Regions from separate parts of the Pseudomonas sp. RIT-To-2 genome, predicted to be linked through region 2. Evidence: predicted binding sites of a transcription regulator. Region 2 holds the regulator's gene; the other holds the start of a gene.

Region 1 (7,870 bases), on a different contig from region 2:
GTTCAGGGCCGTGGTTTCGCGGGCGACGGTCAGGTGCAGGTCGATGCGGTCCAGCAGCGGCCCCGATAGCTTGTTGCGGTACCGGGCGATCTGGTCGGTGCTGCAACTGCAGCGGCTGCTGGGGTCGCCGAGATATCCACAGGGGCAGGGGTTCATGGCGGCGACCAGTTGAAAGCGCGCCGGGAAGCGGATCTTGTCGCGGGCGCGGGCGATGACTATTTCGCCGGACTCAAGGGGTTCACGCAGCACCTCCAGTACCTTGCGATCGAATTCAGGAAGTTCGTCGAGGAAGAGCACCCCATGGTGGGCCAAGGTAATTTCCCCTGGTTGCGGACGGCTGCCACCCCCGACCAGCGCGGCGCCGGAAGCCGAGTGGTGGGGATGGCGGAACGGCCGCTGCGGCCAGTGCGTCAACGGTGCGAGGCTGGCGACTGATTGAATGGCCGCCACCTCCAGCGCTTCGCGTTCGTCCAACGGCGGCAACAGCCCGGGCAGGCGGCTGGCGAGCAGGGTCTTGCCGGTACCCGGGGGGCCGCTGAACAGCAGGTTATGCGCTCCCGCGGCAGCGACCAGCAATGCGCGCTTGGCGGCCTGCTGGCCCTGTACCTCGCTGAGGTCCGGGTAGGGGCGGTTGAGCAGGATGAGGCCATTGGAGCTGAACGGGCTGATACGCTGCTGCTCATTGAAGTGACAGACCAGCTCCAGCAGGTTGCTGGCGGCTATGACCACCAGCCCGGAGGCCAGGCTGGCTTCCTCGGCGTTCTCGCAAGGCACCACCAGCGCCCGTCCCGCCTCCCGCGCCGCCAGTGCCGCAGGCAGCACGCCCTGAACCGGGCGTATGGCGCCGGACAGCGCCAATTCGCCCAGGCATTCCACATCACGCAGTGCCGCGCTGGGAAACTGGCCACTGGCGGCGAGTATGCCCAATGCGATGGCCAGGTCGTAGCGCCCACCGTCCTTGGGGAGGTCGGCGGGTGCCAGGTTCTGGGTGATACGGCGTGCCGGGAAGTTGAGCTGCGAATTGACGATGGCGCTGCGCACGCGGTCCTTGCTCTCCTTGACCGAGGCTTCCGGCAGGCCTACCAGCGTGAGCGAAGGCAGGCCATTGGCAAGGTGGGTTTCCACCGTGACGGCCGGCGCGCCGACACCGACCTGGGCGCGGCTGTGGACGATGGCTAGGGACATGGTTGCTCCGTGCGTTGAAGGGGGGCCGCTTCCTGCGGTGTCTGAAGGGTAGTGGGTGGCGGGCCGGCTGGGCGCTGGATATTGCGGCAGGGTGTTTCCGCGGTGCCTGCTTCCCGAGCTTTGCCCGGTCCCACAAGGAGCCTTCAAAAGCGCTTGGCGTAGACAAGGCTCGCTACGGCATCGTTTGGAATCTGCCTGGTTACCTCGGCAAATCACTCATGAACGCCTCTAACCGCGACCTCAACCATCGCTCGCCAGGATCGGTGTCCATCACGCTCAGCCACACCATCGACAAATCCAGCGTCGGCGTATCGAACGGCAACGGCTCGGTGTACAGGTTCCCATACCCCACCATGGCATTCGCCGCATAGTCCGGCGCCCCGGCGAGCAGGTCGGTGCCTGCCAGCAGCGCGGGCAGGGCGCTGTATTGGGGTACCGAAAGCACGACGTTGCGCTTGCGTCCGATCTCTTCCAGCCACTCATCCACCACGCCACTGGTATTGGCCATGTGTGACACCAGCACGTGGGGGCGGGCGCAGTATTCGTCCAGGGTCAGGGGGTGGTCGGATTTGTCGGCGCGCAGGATGCGTGGCTGGATGCGGCGCAGCAGTTTGCGCTTGGCGTTCGCCGGCAGGCCGCGAGTCTGGCTGATGCCCACGGTGATTTCGCCGGAGGCGAGCAGGTCGGGGACCCGCCAGTAGTCGACGTGCTGGACCACGAACACCACCTTCGGCGCTTCCAGGCGCAGGGCGCGCAGCAAGGGCGGCAGCAGGCCGAATTCGACGTCGTCGGACAGGCCGATGCGGAAGGTGGAGGTGCTGATGGCCGGGTCGAAGTCGTGGCTGAGGCTGATGGCGATGGACAGGGCGTCCAGGGCCGGGGACAGGTGGCGGGCCAGTTCTTCGGCGCGGGCGGTGGGCTCCATGCGGTGGCCGACGCGCACGAACAGCGGGTCGTTGAACATGGTGCGCAGGCGGTTGAGCGCCGAGCTGATGGTGGGCTGGCCAAGGAACAGCTTTTCCGCGACGCGGGTGACGTTGCGTTCCAGCATCAAGGTCTCGAACACCACCATGAGGTTGATGTCGGCCTTGCGCAATTCGTTGCGGTTCATCGGCGTGTGCCTCCAGTCCTTCAGATGAAGGCTGGAGTGTAGAGCGTGTGGGAGCCGGCTTGCCAGCAAGCGTTGGGGAAAAGCGCGCTGGCAGGCCAGCTCCCGCAAAGGCTGACTATGGGGTGGGGGGCGTCAGGCGCGCTTCCAGTTCAGCCATCTTGGCCTCCAGCGCTTCCAGGCGCGCGCGGGTGCGTGCCAGCACGACCATCTGGCTGTCGAATTCTTCCCGGCTGACCAGGTCCAGTTTGCTGAACCCGCTTTGCAGCAGCAGCTTGAACTGGCTTTCCAGTTCCGCGCGCGGTTGGGCGGTGTCGCTGCTGAACAGGCGCGAGGCGTGGTCGCCGAGGGCGTCGAGGAAGGCTTTGGGCGCAAGCATGGTGAAATTCCTGAATCTGATGGCCTGGAGTGTACCACGGGGCCGTCTATAGTCAGTTCGTGGCGCGCGCACGGTTTTTGCGCATCGCCGTGATCCACGGCGCACCAGTTTGGCGCGCAACCGTTGATCAGGTGTGGGGCAAAGCAGGGCGCTGGCGGTAAATAGGCCGAATTTGTTGAGTTGCGCGGACATGGCAAGGTTTCTGCTTAGACACCATTGACCCATGCACTGATGCAGTCGATGTGACGAATGCAGTGCGCAGGCGGAGCGGGAAGTGTTTCGTCAGGAGCGGTTCTGGTGGTCGGTCAGGGGATGCAGGATCGACGACGCGTTACAAAGCCAGACACTGCGCTTAGACTTGAGCTGGGTTTGTTTTCCTGGGGCAAGTCCACTAATTCGGGAGAAAGTTTCATGAAGCTAGTCACTGCCATCATCAAGCCGTTCAAATTGGACGATGTACGCGAGTCGTTGTCCGAAATCGGCGTGCAGGGCATTACCGTTACCGAGGTGAAAGGCTTCGGGCGGCAGAAGGGTCACACCGAGCTGTATCGCGGCGCGGAGTACGTGGTCGACTTCCTGCCCAAGGTGAAGATCGATGTCGCCATTGACGACAAGGATCTGGACCGTGTGATCGAGGCGATCACCAAGGCCGCCAACACCGGCAAGATCGGTGACGGCAAGATTTTCGTGGTCAATCTGGAACAGGCGATTCGCATCCGTACCGGCGAAACCGACACCGACGCGATCTAAGCCGCCCCAAACCCCAACGCCCCAGGAGATAACAACATGACTCTGCGTCGCTTCGCAGGGCTAGGAGCCCTTTTGTCCCTCGTTTTGCCAACGCTTGCGATGGCTGCAGACGAGGTGGCAACCCCAGCCGCCCCCGTGCTCAACTCCGGCGACACCGCCTGGATGCTCACGTCCACCGCGCTGGTGCTGTTCATGACCATTCCGGGCCTGGCGCTGTTCTACGGCGGCATGGTGCGGTCCAAGAACATCCTCTCGGTAATGATGCAGTGCTTCGCCATCACGGGCCTGGTCAGCATTCTGTGGACCATCTACGGTTACAGCATGGCTTTCGACACCACCGGTATGGAAGCGGGCGTAGTCAACTACAACTCCTTCGTGGGCAGCCTGGCCAAGGCTTTCCTGGCCGGCATCACCCCTGCCAGCATCACTGGCCCCGCAGCGCTGATTCCTGAAGCGGTATTCGTCACCTTCCAGATGACCTTCGCCATCATCACCCCGGCGCTGATCGTCGGTGCCTTCGCCGAACGCATGAAGTTCTCGGCCATGCTGGTGTTCATGGGCATCTGGTTCACCCTGGTCTACGCACCGATCGCACACATGGTCTGGTCCGGTCCTGGTTCGCTGCTGGGTGACTGGGGCGTGCTGGACTTCGCCGGTGGTACCGTGGTGCACATCAACGCCGGTATCGCTGGCCTGGTGGCGTGCCTGGTGCTGGGCAAGCGCAAAGGCTTCCCGACCACCCCGATGGCTCCGCACAACCTGGGCTACACCCTGATGGGCGCTGCCATGCTGTGGGTAGGCTGGTTCGGCTTCAACGCCGGCTCCGCCGCGGCCGCCAACGGCACCGCCGGCATGGCCATGCTGGTTACCCAGATCGCCACTGCCGCCGCCGCACTGGGCTGGATGTTCGCCGAGTGGATCACCCACGGTAAACCCAGCGCTCTGGGCATCGCCTCGGGCGTGGTCGCAGGCCTGGTAGCCATTACCCCTGCCGCCGGTACCGTGGGCCCGATGGGCGCGCTGGTCATCGGCCTGGCTGCTGGCGTGGTGTGCTTCTTCTGCGCCACCACCCTGAAACGCAAACTGGGCTACGACGACTCCCTGGACGCCTTCGGCGTGCACGGTATCGGCGGTATCCTGGGCGCTATCCTCACCGGTGTGTTCGCCGCACCGTCGCTGGGTGGCTTCGGCACCGTGACCGACATCGCCGCACAAGTGTGGATTCAGTGCAAAGGCGTGGCGTTCACCATCGTCTACACCGCGGTGGTCACGTATGTGATCCTCAAGGTGCTGGACATGGTCATGGGCCTGCGCGTCAACGAAGAAGAAGAGTCGGTGGGCCTGGACCTGGCTCAACACAACGAGCGTGGCTACAACCTGTAACCACCCATGAAAAATGCCCGGCTCGCCGGGCATTTTTTTGCCCGCGATTTGTCATTTGCTCAGGGCGCAAACGGTTTGCGCGCGGGAACTTCCAGCTTGTTGCCGGCATCGATTCGGTGTAGGCATTTGGCTTACACGCATTGATGAATTTAGCCCCTTTGCTTTTTCCCAGAGCGCGCTAGAATGCGCCCCGAACGTGTGGAGAATGGTATGTGGCAGCAACGGTTGATCACCTTGAAGCCAAGGCCGCGCGGCTTCCATCTGGTAACGGATGAACTGCTGGCCGACTGGCCCGAGTTGCGTGCATGCCGCATTGGCCTGCTGCACCTGATGCTGCAGCATACGTCGGCGTCGTTGACCATCAACGAAAACGCCGACCCCGCGGTTCGTCGTGACTTCGAGCGTTTCTTCAACCGCCTGGTACCCCAGGGTAACAGCGGCTATGAGCACAACGACGAAGGCGCGGATGACCTGCCGGCACACTTCAAGGCCAGTTTGCTAGGCTGTCAGTTGACGTTGCCAGTGCGGGACGGGCGGTTGGCGGTGGGTACCTGGCAAGGCGTGTATCTGGGTGAGCACCGTGATCACGGCGGTGCTCGCAGGGTGGTCGCCACGTTGCAGGGCGACACCCGATGACCGTCGGCAAACCGACGGATATGAATTTTTCCTGGCAGCCATCGACAGAAGGTCAGGCTGGGCTATAAATAATCTGCTTTTCGCAAGTCATGAGGTAGAACATGAGCGACGATGATCTGGAAAACGACGAACTCGAAGTAGGTGACGAGGACGATACCGAGGAAGGCCTCGAAGCGGCGGCTGAAGACGTTGCCGACGACGATGGCGGCGACGTCCCTGCACCCGCGGCCAAAGGCAAGTCCAAGGCTGCGGTGTCGGTAGACGAACTGCCTAGTATTGAAGCCAAGAACAAGGAGCGCGATGCCCTTGCCCGTGCCATGGAAGAGTTCCTGGCCCGTGGCGGCAAAGTGCAGGAAGTGGAGGCCAATGTGGTCGCCGATCCGCCCAAGAAGCCGGACAACAAATATGGCAGCCGCCCTATCTGAGTCCCTGCTTCCCTGAAAAAGCCCGCCGTCGCTGCGGGCTTTTTCATGCCCGGGATGTGTGGCGCCCGGTGCTGCCGGCGCATAGCGGGCCCTGCAGGACCGCGCGGGGCGTTACTTCCAGCTTGCCAGAACCTGGGCGATTTCCAGCAGGCTACGCACCTCGGCATCCGGCTTGTGGTCCGCTTCCCACGGCTTGCCCTGTGGGTTGTACCAGATGGCCTTGAGGCCGGCTTGCTGCGCGCCCAGGATGTCATCGCCGGGGTGGTCGCCCACATGCACGGCTGCGCTGGCGGCCACGCCACCACCGCGCTTGAGCGCTTCGATGAAGGGGGCCGGGTCTGGCTTGCCGATGCCCAGGTCTTCGGCGCACAAAGCAAAGGCGAAGTGGTCGGCCAGCCCCAGGCGGCGCACGTCGGCGTTGCCATTGGTGACCACGCCCAGGGTGTAATGCTGGCCCAGTTGCTCTAGGGCCGGCAGTGCGTCGGGGAACACCTCGATCTGATGCCGAGCGTGCAGGAACACCTCGAAGCTCTTCTGCGCCAGGTGCGCCGCCTCTGGCTCCGGGTAACCAGCTTCGCGCAGTGCGTGCAGCAGCACCAGGCGGCGCAACGCACTGATGCGGTGCTTGAGACCAGGCTCGGCATCCACGAGGCGTTTGCGAATGGCGAACAGATGTTCCACCTCGATCGGGCCCAGTTTTGGTGCGTGCTCGCCCAGCCAGTCTCGCAACACGGCTTCGGCGGTGACAATAACCGGGGCGGTGTCCCACAGGGTGTCGTCCAGGTCGAAGGTGATCAGCTCGATGCTCATGTGTCACTGTCCTTGCTGCGTTTGGCCCGTGGGTGGGCGCTGTCATAGACGGTTGCCAGGTGCTGGAAGTCCAGGTGGGTGTAGATCTGCGTGGTGGCGATGTCGGCGTGGCCCAGCATTTCCTGTACCGCGCGCAGGTCCTGTGATGACTCCAGCAGATGGCTGGCGAAAGAGTGCCGCAGCATGTGCGGGTGGAGGTTCTGGCCCAGCTCGCGTTCGCCAGCGGCCTTTACCCGCAACTGAATGGCCCGTGGCCCCAGGCGGCGGCCTTGCTGGCTGACGAACACGGCGTCATCGGCCGGGTTGCTCAACCCGCGCAGGGGCAACCACTGCTGCAGAGCGTCGCGGGCCTTGCGGCCGACCGGCAGCACGCGGGTCTTGCTGCCCTTGCCATGCACTTGTACCAGGCCGTCGGCCAGGTCCAGTTGCTCCAGGTTGAGGCTGGTCAGCTCGGACAGACGCAGCCCGGAGGAGTAGAACAGCTCCAGCATGGCCTGGTCGCGGTGGGCGAGGAAATCGTCCTCAACGGCACCTTCCAGCAATTGCAGGGCACGGTCGGTGTCCAGAGTACGCGGCAGCCGGCGTTCGCCCTTGGGGGGCGACAGGCCGTTGGCCGGGTCGTGGTTGCAGATGCCTTCGCGGTTCAGGTAGCGGTATAGCCCGCGCACTGCCGACAGCAGGCGCGCCAGGCTGCGTGATGATTGCCCTTGCTGGTGCAGGCGGGCGACCAGGCGGCGCAGTTGCTGGATGTCCAGGGCGCCCCAGTCGCGCAACTGTTCCTTCTCGCAAAAGGCCAGCACCTTGTCCAGATCGCGGCGGTAGGCTTGCAGGGTATGGTCGGACACCTGCCGCTCACTGCGCAAGTGAGCGCAGTAGGCATCAAGGTGCGCCTGCATGGTCAGCGTACCGAGCGCAGGCTGCTGGTGAAGCGCGGTACCACGCGGCCCAGGACCTCGGCGATATAGTTGAGGAACAGCGTGCCCACCGAGCTTTTGTAATGCTGCGGGTCGCGGCTGCCGATGGCCAGCACCCCATGCAGGCCCTGATGGCTCAGGGTGGCCACGGCGGTGGAGCCGACTTGCTTGCGCTGTTCCTCGCCAAACAGGAAGTCCAGCTCATGATCGCGCAAGGTGCCGCTGACCGGCTTGCCGCCCGACAGCAGCGCGCCGATGGCCTGGTGCGCTTCGCCCGTGC
Region 2 (7,870 bases):
ACCAGCACGGACGGCAACTGGCCGTGTGCACGCTGGAGCCATCGATTTCCTTTTCCGATCTGCTGCAAGGACATCCCGATGAGTAATACCCGAATCGAGCGTGACAGCATGGGCGAACTGCAGGTGCCGGAGGCGGCCCTGTACGGTGCCCAGACTCAGCGCGCGGTGGATAACTTCCCGATCAGCCAGCAACGCATGCCCACCCAGTTCATTCGCGCCCTGGTACTGGCCAAAGCCGCCGCGGCCAAGGCCAACGTCGAACTGGAACAGATCAGCGCTGCCCAGGGCGACGCCATCGTCCAGGCCTGCCAGCAGTTGCTGCGCGAGGACTTCATGCAGCACTTCCCGGTGGACATCTTCCAGACGGGTTCCGGCACCAGCTCGAACATGAACGCCAACGAAGTGATCGCCACCCTGGCCACTCGTCGCCTGGGTGAGACCGTCAACGCCAACGACCACGTCAACTGTGGCCAGAGCAGCAACGACATCATCCCCACCACCATTCACGTTAGCGCGGCCCTGGCCCTGCATGAGCAATTGCTGCCGGCCCTTGAGCACCTGGTGCAGGTGCTGGACCGCAAGGCCGAGCAGGTGCATGCCTACGTCAAGACCGGCCGTACCCACTTGATGGACGCCATGCCGGTGCGCCTGAGCCAGGTGCTCAATGGCTGGTCGGCCCAGATCCGCGCCAACATCAGCCACCTGCGTGGCCTGCTGCCCAGCCTGCAGGCGTTGGCCCAGGGCGGCACCGCCGTGGGGACCGGCATCAATGCCCACCCGCAGTTCGCCGGGCGTTTCAGCCATCAGCTGAGCCTGCTGACGGGCGTCGAATTCACCCAGGGCGAGAACCTCTTCGCCCTGATCGGCTCCCAGGACACCGCCGTGGCGGTCTCTGGCCAGCTCAAGGGCACCGCCGTGTCGCTGATGAAGATCGCCAACGACCTGCGCTGGATGAACTCCGGCCCCCTGGCGGGCCTGGGCGAGATCGAGCTGGAAGGCTTGCAGCCTGGCTCCTCGATCATGCCGGGCAAGGTCAACCCGGTGATCCCGGAAGCCACCGCCATGGTCGCCGCTCAGGTCATCGGCAATGACACCACCATCGCCGTGGCGGGGCAGTCGGGCAATTTCGAACTCAACGTGATGCTGCCCATCATTGCCCAGAACCTGCTGTCGAGCATCGAGCTGATGGCCAACGCCAGCCGCCTGCTGGCCGACAAGGCCATCGCCAGCTTCAAGGTCAACGAGGCCAAGCTCAAGGAGGCGCTGTCGCGCAACCCGATCCTGGTCACGGCTCTGAACCCCATCATCGGCTACCTCAAGGCGGCCGAAATCGCCAAGACTGCCTACAAGGAAGGCCGCCCGATCATCGACGTGGCCCTGGAGCACACGGATCTGTCGCGTAGCCAGCTGGAAACCCTGCTGGACCCGGAAAAGCTCACCGCCGGCGGTATCTGATCGCCGTTCACCGCTTCGGAGGCACACCATGCAGCACTGGAAACGCACCATCGAAATGGCCAACGCCTGCTTTGCCCGAGGCGAACTGGTCGATGCGCGGGAGTTGTACCTGCAAGCTCTCGCGCTGGCCCAGGTGTTGTTCGAACGCTGGGCGGATGTCGACGAGGCGGTGGCAGCCTGCGTGATTTCCCATCACAACCTGGCAGACCTGCACCTGCGACTGATGCAGCCGGAAGAGAGTGCCGAATACCTGTGCGCGATCCATCAGCGCCTGCTGCAGGCCGCCCAGGACCCACGGCTGACGCCTGCGCTGCGTGAAGCCGCCTTGCGCCACAGCAGCAAGACTTACGCCGAGTTGCTGGCTTTCATCAGCGAGCATGGCGAGTACCCGCGCACCAGCCGGCTGCTGTTTGGCCAGGAGCAACGGGGCCAGACGGCCCCTCACTATGGAGTTCACTGAAATGCCTTATACCTTGCCTGCGCTGCCTTACGCCTATGACGCCCTGGAACCGCACATCGATGCGGCGACCATGGAAATCCACTACACCAAGCACCACCAGACCTACATCAACAACCTCAACGCGGCCGTGGACGGCACCGAATACGCCGAATGGCCGGTTGAAAAGCTGGTCGCCGCGGTGAAGCAGCTACCCGAGAAGCTTCAGGGTGCGGTGATCAACCAGGGCGGCGGGCACGCTAACCATTCCCTGTTCTGGGAGGTCATGGCGCCTCAGGGCGGCGGGCAGCCCCAGGGCTCCGTGGCCCAGGCCATCGACAAGGAGCTGGGTGGCTTCGACGCCTTCAAGGAGGCCTTCACCAAGGCTGCGCTGACCCGCTTCGGCAGTGGCTGGGCCTGGCTGAGCGTCACCCCGCAGAAGACGCTGGTGGTTGAAAGCAGCGGTAACCAGGACAGCCCTTTGATGAACGGCAACACGCCTGTCCTGGGCCTGGATGTGTGGGAACACGCCTACTACCTGAAGTACCAGAACCGTCGCCCTGAATACATCAACGCCTTCTACAACGTGGTCAACTGGGCCGAAGTGGAGCGTCGCTACCGGGCTGCCATTGCCTGATGAACCGGCGCCTGGTGTTCACGCGCTTGCGTTTGCTGTTGGGCAGTGCGCTGTTGCTGGCAGGCGCGGCGATCATCGTCACCGAAGCGCTGGCACGGTTTGCGCCGTTGTAGAGTCGGGGTTGAACGCCTTCACGGGTCAGCGCTGTACGAAGAAGCCCGGCACTAGGCCGGGCTTTTTGCTGAGCGGGGCAGGGCGCTCACTCGCCTTCGTCGAACTTGTTGTTGATCAGTTCGACAATCGCCGCCATGGCTTCTTCCTGCTGCTCGCCTTCGGTCTTCAAGTACACCTGCGTGCCCTTGCCGGCCGCCAGCATCATCACGGCCATGATGCTCTTGCCGTCGATCAGGCTATCGGGGTTGCGGCCAATGCGTACCTGACAATCAGGAAACTTACCGGCCACGCCGACGAACTTGGCCGCTGCGCGAGCATGCAGGCCAAGCTTGTTGATGATTTCAATTTCACGAGCGGGCATCGCGGTGGGGGTCCTTTCAACTGAGGTCGCGGTGGCGAACCTGAACGTTCTTGAGCGTCTGCTGCAAAGCCTGGCCCAGGCGTTCGGTAATGTAGACCGAACGATGGTGCCCGCCGGTGCAACCGATGGCAATGGTGACATAGGCGCGGTTGCTGGCGGCGAAGCGCGGCAACCACTTTTGCAGGTAACTGGCGATGTCCTGGTACATCTCTTCCACATCCGGCTGGGCCGCCAGGTAGTCGATGACCGGTTGTTCCAGCCCCGAATGGTCGCGAAGTTCGGGCTTCCAGTAGGGGTTGGGCAAGCAGCGCACGTCGAACACCAGGTCGGCGTCCACCGGCATGCCCCGCTTGAACCCGAACGACTCTATCAGGAACGCGGTGCCCGGCTCGGGCTTGTTCAGCAGTCGCAGCTTGAGGGAGTCACGCAACTGGTAGAGATTCAGATGGGTGGTGTTGATCTTGAGGTCGGCCAGGTCGGCGATCGGGCTGAGCAAGTCGGTTTCCACCCGAATCGCCTCGGCCAGCGAGCGCGAAGTGTTGCTGAGCGGGTGGCGCCGCCGTGTTTCGGAGAAACGCTTGAGCAGGGTTTCCTCGTCGGCGTCCAGGTACAACACATCACATTGGATGTGCTTGTCCCGCGCTTCCTGCAGCAACTGCGGGAAGCGTGACAGGTCGCTAGGCAGGTTGCGGGCGTCGATGGACACGGCGACCAGTGGCTGGGCCAGCTCGGTGCGTATCAATGCGCGCTCGGCCAGTTCCGGCAGCAGCCCGGCCGGCAGGTTGTCGATGCAGTAGAAGCCGTTGTCTTCCAGTACATCCAGGGCCGTGCTCTTGCCCGAGCCGGAGCGACCGCTGACGATGATCAGGCGCATGGTCAATGACCTTTCTGTTCGTCCAGAACCACTTGATAGAGTGCTTCGCTGCTCTTGGCCGAACGCAGGCGCTCACGCACGTCGGCGCGGTCGAGCATACTGGCGATCTGGCTGAGCAGCGCCAGGTGTTCGTTGGTGGCTTCCTGGGGCACCAGCAGCACGAAGATCAGGTCCACGGGGGCGCCGTCGATGGCGTCGTAGTCGATCTTGTGTTCCAGGTGCAGCAGGGCGCTGACCGGCGATGTCAGGCCGGGCAGGCGACAATGGGGGATGGCGATGCCGTTGCCAAAACCGGTGGAACCGAGTTTTTCACGGGCGATCAGGCTGTCGAACACCACCTGCATCTCCAGCCCCGGCACTTCGCGAGCAAAGAAGGTGGCGATGGTTTCGATGGCTTTCTTTTTACTGCCGCCCGGCACGTTCACGAGGGAACGGCCGGGGGTCAGGATATGTTGAAGTTGAGTCATGAGTGGGGAGGGTCAGCGGGCAGTCGCGCCTTGCAGCAGACTCTGCTGTTTTTCCTTATGCTTTTTGAGTTGGCGGTCGAGCTTGTCGGTGAGCAGGTCGATGGCCGCGTACATGTCGTCATGCTCCGCGTTGGCCACTACTTCGCCACCGGGTACGCGCAGGGTGGCCTCGATTTTCTGTTTCAGCTTCTCGACCTCCATGATGACCTGCACGTTGGTGATCTTGTCGAAATGGCGCTCCAATCGGTCCAGTTTCTCACCGATGTAAGTGCGCATGGCGTCGGTCACAACCAGTTGATGTCCACTGATGTTGACTTGCATACCGCTTTCTCCTTATTGCCAGTGCATAAAGAGACAGGTCGGATAACCTGCCACTGGAACGCTGTGGCTCATCTGGCGCGCCCACCGGCGGCGCTTGCGCGCCGCCAGGATCACATCAACCGCTTGCGTTCGCTGGACGGCGCGATCCCAAGGGATTCACGGTACTTGGCGACAGTGCGGCGGGCTACCTGGATGCCTTGTGCCTCCAGTAAACCAGCGATCTTGCTGTCACTCAATGGCTTTTTCTGATTTTCGGCGGCAACCAGTTTCTTGATGATCGCGCGAATTGCCGTGGACGAGCATTCACCGCCTTCGGAGGTGCTGACGTGGCTGGAGAAAAAGTATTTCAGCTCGTATATGCCACGCGGCGTGTGCATGTATTTCTGCGTGGTCACCCGCGAAATGGTCGACTCGTGCATGCCCACCGCTTCAGCGATATCGTGCAGTACCAGTGGCTTCATGGCCTCGTCGCCGTAGTCAAGGAAACCACGCTGGTGCTCGACGATCTGGCTGGCCACCTTCATCAGGGTTTCGTTGCGGCTTTGCAGGCTCTTGATGAACCAGCGCGCTTCCTGCAACTGGTTGCGCATGAAGGTGTTGTCGGCGCTGGTATCGGCGCGGCGCACGAAGCCGGCGTACTGAGGGTTGACCCGCAGGCGCGGCACCGCTTCCTGGTTCAGTTCCACCAGCCAGCGTTCGTTGTCCTTGCGCACGATCACGTCCGGCACCACGTATTCGGCTTCGGTGGACTCGATCTGCGAGCCAGGGCGCGGGTTGAGGCTCTGCACCAGCTCGATCACCTGGCGCAGTTCGTCTTCCTTGAGCTTCATGCGCCGCATCAGCTGGCTGTAGTCGCGGCTGCCCAGCAGGTCGATGTACTCGGCCACCAGACGCTGGGCTTCCGCCAGCCACAGGGTCTTGGCGGGCATCTGGCGCAATTGCAGCAGCAGGCACTCGCTAAGGTCGCGGGCACCAATGCCGGCGGGCTCGAACTGCTGGATGCGGTGCAGCACGGCCTCGACTTCGTCCAGCTCGATGTCGAGCTCCGGGTCGAAGGAGTCGCAGATTTCCTGCAAGGTCTCGTCCAGGTAGCCCTGGTTGTTGATGCAGTCGATCAGGGTGACGGCGATCAGCCGGTCGGTGTCGGACATGGGCGCCAGGTTCAGTTGCCACAGCAGATGGCTCTGCAGGCTCTCGCCGGCCGACGTGCGGGTGGTGAAGTCCCATTCGTCGTCATCGTTGCTGGGCAGGCTGCTGGCGCTGGTCTGATAGATGTCTTCCCAGGCGGTGTCGACGGGAAGCTCGTTGGGAATGCGTTCGCTCCACTCGCCATCTTCGAGGTTGTCGACGGTGGGTGCGGTGGTTTCCTGGTAGCTGGGCTCCTGGATTTCCGGCGTGACCTGCTGCTCGGCCTTGTCGGCCATCGGGTCGCTGTTGTCGAAATCGTCGCCTTCTTCCTGGCGCTCGAGCATGGGGTTGGATTCCAGGGCCTCCTGGATTTCCTGCTGGAGGTCCAGGGTGGAGAGCTGGAGGAGGCGGATGGCCTGTTGCAACTGCGGTGTCATCGTCAGTTGCTGGCCCATTCTTAGGACGAGCGATGGTTTCATGGCAGGGGCTTAACACCTTATTCGCCGGCGCAAAGCGCCATCCACTACAGGGCGCCGAGGCTCTCGGCTTTTGTCGTAAGCAAATTATATGCCTGAAACCGAAGTGTTTGCCTAGAGCGATGCCGCAATAAAAGCCCCGTGGGGCTAAAAAAATGCGACACGCCCAGGCATCAAGCCAAACACCTCGCCTTTACAGGCGGAACTCGTGACCGAGGTAAACCTCTTTCACCAGTTGGTTTGCCAGGATGGTTTCGGCATCGCCCTCGGCGATCAACTGGCCATCGTTGACGATGTAAGCGGTTTCGCAGATGTCCAGTGTCTCGCGAACGTTGTGGTCGGTGATCAACACCCCGATACCCTTGTTCTTGAGGTGGTGGATGATCTGCTTGATGTCGCCGACCGAAATCGGGTCGACACCGGCGAACGGTTCGTCCAGCAGGATGAACTTGGGCGCGGTGGCCAGGGCGCGGGCGATTTCCACTCGGCGCCGCTCACCACCGGACAGGCTCATGCCCAGGTTGTCGCGAATATGGGTGATGTGGAACTCCTGCAGCAGGCTTTCCAGCTCCTTGAGGCGCCCGGGCTTGTCCAGCTCCTTGCGCGTCTCCAGGATCGCCATGATGTTGTCCGACACCGACAGCTTGCGGAAGATCGAGGCTTCCTGTGGCAGGTAGCCGATACCGGAGCGTGCGCGGCCGTGCATCGGCTGGTGGCTGACGTCCAGGTCGTCGATGAGCACGCGACCCTGGTCCGCCTGCACCAGGCCGACGATCATGTAGAAGCAGGTGGTCTTGCCGGCGCCGTTGGGCCCCAGCAGGCCGACGATCTGCCCGCTTTCGATGGACATGCTGACGTCACGCACCACTTGCCGGCCCTTGTAGGCCTTGGCCAGGTGCTGGGCTTTGAGAGTCGCCATTACTTGCCCTGCTGCTGGTCGGTTTTGCTTTTCGGCTGGATGACCATGTCGATCCGTGGACGCGGCGCCGTGATCTTGGTGCCATTGGCACGGCCAGCGTTGACCACCTGCTTGACGGTGTCGTAGATGATCTTCTCACCTTCGGAGGTATTGCCGTCGTTCACCACCTTGGCCTGGTCGATCAGGGTGATGTGGTTCAGCGCCGACTGGTACTGGATGGTCTTGCCCCAACCCTGCACGATCGGCTTGTCGATGGCCGGCTTCTGCTCGTAGTAGGCCAGGTTGCCCACGGAGGTGAAGGTGTCCACGTCGCCCTGCGCGTTTCGGGTGATGGTCACGGTGTTGCCGGTGATCTTCATGGTGCCTTGGGTAATGATCACATTGCCCTTGTAGACAGCCACGCCCTGCTTGTCATCCAGTTGCGCATCGTCGGACTGGATGTGGATCGGTTGGTCGCGGTCCGTTGGCAGTGCCCAGGCGCTAACGCTCCCCAGTGCAGAGCCCAGGGAGAGCAATAAAGGGAGGGTTTTAACGAGCCTCATACAATCCTCTTACGTTGGACAGCAAGTTGATCTTGCTGTCTTTCAAATATGCCTTCATGCCCTTGCCCGTAGAGACGCCACCGGCGCCGTCGATTCTAACGTCTCGGTCTGTCTGCGCATATTGCTGTTGTGGGAATACC

What was found. The regulator sigma-54, encoded in region 2, starts transcription at its own class of promoters, with help from an activator protein. The targets are predictions, from matches to a motif close to ANTGGCATNNANNTTGCTNT.
Region 1: a site for sigma-54 is predicted at 2,862-2,881, ahead of glnK (P-II family nitrogen regulator). Genes of this name have one in related genera too.

Annotation. Positions count from the first base shown of each region.
Region 1 covers NZ_JAPYKM010000008.1:2,975-10,844, forward strand. Annotated here, with positions in the region: gene QBK88_RS09175 (YifB family Mg chelatase-like AAA ATPase) at 1-1,185, opposite strand, end outside; gene QBK88_RS09180 (LysR family transcriptional regulator) at 1,385-2,296, opposite strand; gene QBK88_RS09185 (accessory factor UbiK family protein) at 2,412-2,672, opposite strand; gene glnK (P-II family nitrogen regulator) at 3,084-3,422, shown strand; gene QBK88_RS09195 (ammonium transporter) at 3,459-4,805, shown strand; gene QBK88_RS09200 (secondary thiamine-phosphate synthase enzyme YjbQ) at 5,016-5,441, shown strand; gene sutA (transcriptional regulator SutA) at 5,543-5,866, shown strand; gene QBK88_RS09210 (HAD family hydrolase) at 5,978-6,676, opposite strand; gene xerC (tyrosine recombinase XerC) at 6,673-7,572, opposite strand; gene QBK88_RS09220 (DUF484 family protein) at 7,575-7,870, opposite strand, start outside.
Region 2 covers NZ_JAPYKM010000002.1:278,951-286,820, reverse strand. Annotated here, with positions in the region: gene QBK88_RS03290 (FagA protein) at 1-86, shown strand, start outside; gene QBK88_RS03285 (class II fumarate hydratase) at 79-1,455, shown strand; gene QBK88_RS03280 (hypothetical protein) at 1,484-1,915, shown strand; gene QBK88_RS03275 (superoxide dismutase) at 1,917-2,528, shown strand; gene QBK88_RS03270 (HPr family phosphocarrier protein) at 2,728-3,003, opposite strand; gene rapZ (RNase adapter RapZ) at 3,020-3,877, opposite strand; gene ptsN (PTS IIA-like nitrogen regulatory protein PtsN) at 3,880-4,344, opposite strand; gene hpf (ribosome hibernation-promoting factor, HPF/YfiA family) at 4,357-4,665, opposite strand; gene QBK88_RS03250 (RNA polymerase factor sigma-54) at 4,776-6,272, opposite strand; gene lptB (LPS export ABC transporter ATP-binding protein) at 6,463-7,188, opposite strand; gene lptA (lipopolysaccharide transport periplasmic protein LptA) at 7,188-7,730, opposite strand; gene lptC (LPS export ABC transporter periplasmic protein LptC) at 7,717-7,870, opposite strand, start outside.